DNA from 2 places in the Streptomyces sp. NPDC041940 genome. Region 1 is predicted to be linked to the other one. Evidence: riboswitches for the same ligand, from Rfam matches in the RefSeq annotation. Region 1 holds a riboswitch; the other holds the start of a gene.
The links. Region 1 has a riboswitch for thiamine pyrophosphate ahead of ACZ6I3_RS28500 (thiamine ABC transporter substrate-binding protein). Riboswitches for the same ligand answer to the same signal wherever they lie in the genome.
Positions count from the first base shown of each region.

Region 2: linked by a shared signal. The riboswitch ahead of thiO (glycine oxidase ThiO) and the one ahead of ACZ6I3_RS28500 (thiamine ABC transporter substrate-binding protein) in region 1 are both predicted to bind thiamine pyrophosphate.

Region 1 covers NZ_JBVJBP010000019.1:163,830-167,222, forward strand. Annotated here, with positions in the region: gene ACZ6I3_RS28490 (SRPBCC family protein) at 37-486, shown strand; gene rlmN (dual-specificity RNA methyltransferase RlmN) at 562-1,668, shown strand; TPP riboswitch at 1,708-1,814, shown strand; gene ACZ6I3_RS28500 (thiamine ABC transporter substrate-binding protein) at 1,939-2,976, shown strand; gene ACZ6I3_RS28505 (ABC transporter permease) at 2,952-3,393, shown strand, end outside.
Region 2 covers NZ_JBVJBP010000001.1:690,395-693,787, forward strand. Annotated here, with positions in the region: gene ACZ6I3_RS02975 (thiazole synthase) at 1-400, opposite strand, end outside; gene thiS (sulfur carrier protein ThiS) at 403-603, opposite strand; gene thiO (glycine oxidase ThiO) at 600-1,769, opposite strand; TPP riboswitch at 1,767-1,878, opposite strand; gene ACZ6I3_RS02990 (avidin-fold protein) at 1,931-2,281, shown strand; gene ACZ6I3_RS02995 (NAD(P)/FAD-dependent oxidoreductase) at 2,314-3,393, shown strand, end outside.

The DNA of each region.
Region 1 (3,393 bases):
GGGACGATTCAGGTGTACGTCGCAAAGGGGGCCATCATGTCCATCATTCGACAGAGCATCGATGTCGACCGGCGTCCCGAGGACGTCTACGACTACGTCATGGACACCCCGCGGATGCCGGAGTGGCAGCTGAGCGCCGTGTCCGCGGAACGCCTCGACGAGGGGCCCTTCGGCATCGGCTCCCGGTTCCGGGTCACCCGGCACGTCGGCCGCCGCGTGATGCCGATGACCATGGAGGTCGTCGAGTACGACCCGCCCCACACCTGGGGCATGCGCGGTGTCGACGGCCCCGTCCGGGCCCGGGTGCACGGCGAGGTCGAGCCGTTCGACGAGGGGCAGCGCTCCCACGTGACGATCGAGATCGACTTCGAGGGCCACGGCGTGGGCAAGGTCCTGGTACCGCTCGTCATGCGCCCCCAGGTCCGCAAGGAACTCCCGCGCAACGAGCAGCTCCTCAAGGACCGGCTGGAGCACGTGGGCGAGTAGGGCGTATCGCCTCCGGTGTCGCGGGGACGGGCGGGGCGCGGGCCACCGTCGGCGATCTGCGACACTGGTTGAGCCATGCCTAAGCCCGGAGAACTCACATTCGTCGCCCCCCGCGGAGCCAAGAAGCCGCCGCGGCATCTCGCTGATCTCACTCCTGCCGAGCGCAAGGAGGCCGTCGCGGCTGTCGGGGAGAAGCCGTTTCGTGCCAAGCAGCTCTCGCAGCACTACTTCGCGCGGTACGCGCACGAGCCGGAGCAGTGGACCGACATTCCGGCCGGTGCCCGGGGGAAGCTGCAGGAGGCGTTGCTGCCCGAGCTGATGAGCGTCGTGCGGCATCTGTCCACCGACCAGGGCACCACGCGCAAGACGCTGTGGCGGCTGTTCGACGGGACGCTCGTCGAGTCCGTGCTGATGCGGTACCCGGACCGGGTGACCATGTGCATCAGCTCGCAGGCGGGGTGCGGGATGAACTGCCCGTTCTGCGCGACCGGGCAGGCGGGTCTTGACCGGAATCTGTCCACCGCCGAGATCGTGCACCAGATCGTCGACGGTATGCGGGCGCTCAGGGACGGTGAGGTCCCCGGTGGGCCCGCCCGTCTCAGCAACATCGTGTTCATGGGCATGGGCGAGCCGCTCGCCAACTACAACCGGGTCATCGGGTCCATCCGGCGGCTCACCGACCCCGAGCCCGACGGGGTGGGGCTCTCGCAGCGCGGGATCACCGTCTCGACGGTCGGTCTCGTGCCGGCGATCCACCGGTTCGCCGACGAGGGCTTCAAGTGCCGGCTGGCCATCTCGCTGCACGCGCCCGACGACGAGCTGCGCGACACCCTCGTCCCCGTGAACACGCGGTGGAAGGTGCGCGAGGTGCTGGACGCCGGGTTCCAGTACAGCGCCAAGTCCGGGCGGCGGCTCTCCATCGAGTACGCCCTGATCCGGGACATCAACGACCAGGCCTGGCGCGGTGACCGGCTCGGGCGGCTGCTCAAGGGCAAGCCGGTGCATGTGAATCTCATTCCGCTGAACCCGACGCCCGGGTCGAAGTGGACCGCCTCACGGCCCGAGGACGAGAAGGCGTTCGTGGAGGCCATCGCCGCCCATGGTGTGCCGGTGACGGTCCGGGACACCCGTGGACAGGAGATCGACGGGGCGTGTGGTCAGCTCGCGGCCACCGAACGGTAGTCTGACCGGCGTAAGAACATCTGCATATCCGACACCTGCATATTCCGACAGGGGAGCGCCACAGCGCTGAGAGTGCGGCACACGGCCGCAGACCCTCCGAACCTGGCCCAGGTCATTCTGGGTAGGGAGATCGGTCATCACTCGAGCTGTTGCGCCCTGCCCGGGATCCCCTGAGTTCCCGGGCGGGGCCGCGTCTTCTCCTGGTCATCCAGGAGGAATCCAGTGAGCAACAAGAGCAAGCGGCTGACGGCCGTGGTCGTCGGGCTCGGCATGGTCGGCACGCTCGCCGCGTGCGGGTCGTCCGGTGACGGCCAGGGGTCCGGCGACTCCAAGACCGTGACCCTCGTCAGCCATGACTCGTGGGCCGCGTCCAAGGGCGTCATCGCCGCCTTCGAGAAGCAGTCCGGCTACAAGGTCGACGTCCTGGAGGACGGTGACGCCGGGCAGGCCGTGAACAAGGCGATCCTGACCAAGGACAATCCGCAGGGCGACGTCTTCTTCGGCGTCGACAACACGCTGCTCTCACGGGCCCTCGACAACGGGCTGTTCCAGCCGTACGAGGCGAAGGGCTCCGAGCAGATCAAGGCCGAGTACCGCGCCGACCAGGGCAAGCACCGGGTCACGCCCGTCGACACCGGCGACATCTGCGTGAACTACGACAAGAAGTACTTCGCCGATCACAAGCTGGAACCGCCGCGGAGCTTCGACGATCTCGTCAAGCCGCAGTACAGGAACCTGCTCGTGACCGAGAACGCCTCCGCCTCCTCGCCCGGCCTGGGCTTCCTGCTCGGAACCGCCGCGAAGTACGGCGACGACGGCTGGCAGGGCTACTGGAAGAAGCTCAAGGCCAACGGCGTGAAGGTCGTCGACGGCTGGGAGCAGGCCTACAACGAGGAGTTCTCCGGCTCGGCCGGCGGCAAGAAGGCCAAGGGCGAGAGGCCGCTCGTCGTGTCGTACGCCTCCTCGCCGCCCGCCGAGGTCATCTTCGCCGATCCGAAGCCGGACACGGCACCGACCGGGGTCGCCGAGGGCACCTGCTTCCGGCAGGTCGAGTACGCCGGGCTGCTGAGCAACGCGAAGAACACCAAGGGCGGCAAGGCCTTCCTCGACTTCCTGCTCACCAAGAAGTTCCAGGAGGACATGCCGCTCAACATGTTCGTGTACCCGGTGCGCGAGGGCGCCCAGGTGCCGCCGGAGTTCGTGGAGTTCGGGCCGCAGGCGAAGGACCCCGAGACCCTCGACCCGGCGAAGATCGCCGAGAACCGTGATCAGTGGGTCAAGTCGTGGACCTCACTCGTACTCAAGTAGGCGGCCGGCAGCGGGGCGCGGCGGCGCGGTTCGGGCTCATCGCCCTGCCCGTCGCGTTCTTCGCGGCGTTCTTCGCCTACCCCGTCGCCGCGATCGTCGCGCGCGGGCTGAAGGTCGACGGGGTCTGGCGGTTCGGGCGGATCGGGGAGGTGCTGGCGCAGTCCGATGTCCGGCACGTCCTGTGGTTCACCACCTGGCAGGCGCTCGTCTCCACCGCGCTCACCCTGCTGATCGCGCTCCCCGGCGCGTACGTCTTCGCGCGCTTCGACTTCCGGGGCAAGCAGGTGCTGCGGGCGGCCGTCACCGTCCCGTTCGTGCTGCCCACGGTCGTCGTCGGTACGGCGTTCCTGGCGCTGGTCGGGCGGGGCGGGCTGCTCGACGAGCTGTGGGGCGTACGGCTGGACACCACCGTGTGGG
Region 2 (3,393 bases), on a different contig from region 1:
TGGTGTACGGCAGCACCGTGAACCCGTCGTCGACCAGCGTCTCGGCCGCCTCCAGCGTCTCGATCGGATCCGGCAGCAGCGTGCGCTCGTCGGCGATGACCTCCAGCTTGACCAGGTCGGTGCCGAGGGCCTCGCGCGCGAGACGGGCCGTGAGGACGGCCTCTCCGGCGGTGAAACAGCCCGCCGTGTTGGGCAGCACCCGGATGCCGAGCCGGTCCAGGACGGACAGCACGGAACCGTGCACCGAGGGGTTCACCCGGCGCATTGCGACCGTCGTCAGCTCCGTCCGCGACGCGACCAGCGAACGCTCCAGCACGTCGAGGCTGGGCGCCCCGCCCGTGCCCATGATCAGGCGGGACGTGAAGGACGTACCACCGAGGACAAACGGATCGTCGGCCATGGTCAGCCTCCTTGGACGGCGGTGAGGACTTCCACACGGTCTCCCTCGGCGAGGGACGTGGACGGCCACCGCGTGCGCGGGACGACGGTTTCGTTGAGGGCGGCCGCCACTCCGGAGGGCGAGGTGGTGAGCGACCTCACTACGGTGTCGAGAGCCGTGCCGGGCCGGACGTCCCGGGGCTCCCCGTTGACGGAGATGTTCATACGGGCTGCTCCGTGAGTGCGGTGATGGTACTGAAGCGCTTGGGGGTGAAGGGACGGGCTTCCTCGGGGAGTTCGCCCGTCGCCAGGACGTGCGCCATGGCGTCGCCGGTCACCGGCGTGAGCAGGACACCGTTGCGGTAGTGCCCGGTGGCCAGCAGCAGGCCCTCGAGACCGGTCGGGCCGAGCAGCGGCGCGTTGTCGGGGGAGCCGGGCCGCAGTCCCGCCCGGGTCTCCGTGAACGGCAGCTCGGTGATGCCCGGGACCAGCTCGTGGGCGTCGCGCAGCAGCTCGTACACGCCGCCCGCGGTCACGGTGGTGTCCCATCCCGTCTCCTCGCTGGTCGCCCCGATGACCAGCTCGCCGCTCTCGCGCGGCACCAGGTAGACATGGCTGCCGCGCACGACCGCGCGCACGGTCCGGCTCAGGAAGGGCCCGTGCCGCCCCGGCATGGTCAGCCGTACGACCTGCCCCTTCACCGGTCGCACGGGAGGCAGCACGTCCTCGGGGACGCCCGCGAGCCGCCCGCTGAGGCTGCCCCCGGCCAGCACCACCTGCCCCGCCTCCAGGGCGGTCCCGTCGGCCGTGACGACGCCGGCGGCCCGGTCCCGTACGACGGTGAGCCGCTCCGCCCACGCCCGGTGGATGACCACTCCTGCCCGCTCGCACGCCGTCACCAGCGCCCCGGACAGCCGCCGCGGGTCGATCTGGTGGTCGCCGTCGACCCGCAGCCCGCCGCGCACGCCCGGCGCGAGCATCGGCTCCAGGCGACGGCACTCCCGCCCCGACAGCCACTGCGAGTCCAGGCCGGACTGCTGCTGCAGGGCGTGCAGTTCACGCAGATGGGCCCGGTCGTCGGCGTCCAGGGCGACGGCGAGGGTGCCGCAGCGGCGGTAGCCGAGGTCGTGGCCCGTGAGGTCGGTGAGCTCGGCCGCGAAGTCCGGGTAGCGCCGGGCGGAGGCGAGGTTCAGGCCGAGCAGGGTCTGCTCGCCGTAGTGCAGTTCCGTGACGGCGGCCAGCATGCCGGCCGCCACCTGTGCGGCCCCGCCGCCCGGCTCGGGGTCCACCACGGCCGTGACCAGCCCGCGTTGTGCGGCCCGCCACGCGGTGACCAGGCCGATGATGCCGCCCCCGATGACGAGGACGTCTGACGTTCGCGTGCGCGACATGGGCGTCCAGCCCCTCCCTTCGCCGGCATGACCCGGATCAGGTTCGTACGGTCGGAGGCCGCCAGCCTCCCTCTCAGCCCGGTGCGTCCGGGCTCCCGCGAGTGCTCTACGTTGGCCACCCTAGCCCGATGCCGTATGTCGCAGTAAGGGAGCCTCCGTCCATGGCCCGATCCCTCGACGGTCTTCTCCTCGCCCCGGTCGCCGACCAGGCGCCGGGCCAGGTGGGGACCCGCACCCGGTTCACGTACCACGAGAAGGACGGCGAGATCTGGGCCGAGTACACGGGCGGCGACGTCGTACGGGGGCATCTCGTGGGTACCCGGGAGGATGACCGGCTGGACTTCCGCTACGTACAGCTCAAGCAGGACGGGACCACGTCCTCGGGGCACTGTGTGTCGACGGTCGTGGAGCTGCCCGACGGGCGGGTGCGGCTGGAGGAGAGGTGGGAGTGGGAGTCCCAGCGGGGCAGCGGGACGAGCGTTGTGGAGCAGGTCACTGCGCATGAGCACTGACTGACAAAACGTCAGGTGTCTATGGTGATCAGGTGAGCGAGCAGACACAGGAACCAGGTCCGTCAGCGCCGCGGCGCGTGGTCGTGGCGGGCGCGGGCATGGCCGGTGTGCAGACCGCGGTCGCCCTGCGGGAGCAGGGATTCACCGGCACCGTGATCCTCATCGGCGCCGAACCCCATCAGCCGTACGACCGGCCCCCGTTGTCCAAGGCCGTCCTGCTCGGCAAGGCCGAGGGCTCCGCCTTCGACCTCGACTTCGAGGCCCTCGGCATCGAACTGCGACTCGGCTGCGAGGTGCTGGGCCTGCGCCCCGGCGACCACGAGCTGGACACCGAGGACGGGCCCGTGCCGTACGACGCCCTCGTCGTCGGGACCGGCGCCGAACCGATCCGGCTGCCCGGCGCGGAGGGCGTGCCGGGCGTGCATCTGCTGCGCACCCTGGACGACGCCGAGCGGCTGCGGCCCGTGCTGGCCCGCAAGCACGACATCGTGGTCGTCGGGGCGGGCTGGATCGGCGCGGAGTTCGCCACGGCCGCGCGCGAGGCGGGCTGCGCGGTGACCGTCGTGGAGGCCGCCGAGCGGCCGCTCGCCGGGGCCCTGCCCGCCGAGGTCGCCGCCCCGATGGCCGGCTGGTACGCCGACGCGGGTGCGGTCCTGCGCACCCACGCGCGCGTGGAGCGCGTCGAGCCCGGGGCGGTGCTCCTCGACGACGGTACGCGGCTGCCGGCGGGAGCGGTCGTGGTCGGCATCGGCGCCCGCCCCGCCACGGCCTGGCTGGCCGGCTCCGGAGTGGAGCTCGGTGCCCAGGGCGAGATCGTGTCCGACCAGCACCTGCGTACGTCGGTGCCGGACGTGTACGCGGTCGGCGACTGCGCCTCCTTCCCCTCGGGGCGGTACGGCGAGCGCCTGCTGGTGCACCACTGGGACAACGCCCTCCAGGGGCCGCGCACGGTGGCCCTGAACATCGTCGGCGGGGCCTCGGGGGAGGCCCCGGCGGTGTACGACCCGGTGCCGTACTTCTGGTCCGAGCAGTTCGGGCGGTTCGTGCAGTACGCCGGGCACCACGCGGGCGCCGACACGACCTTGTGGCGGGGCGACCCGGCAGGGCCGGCC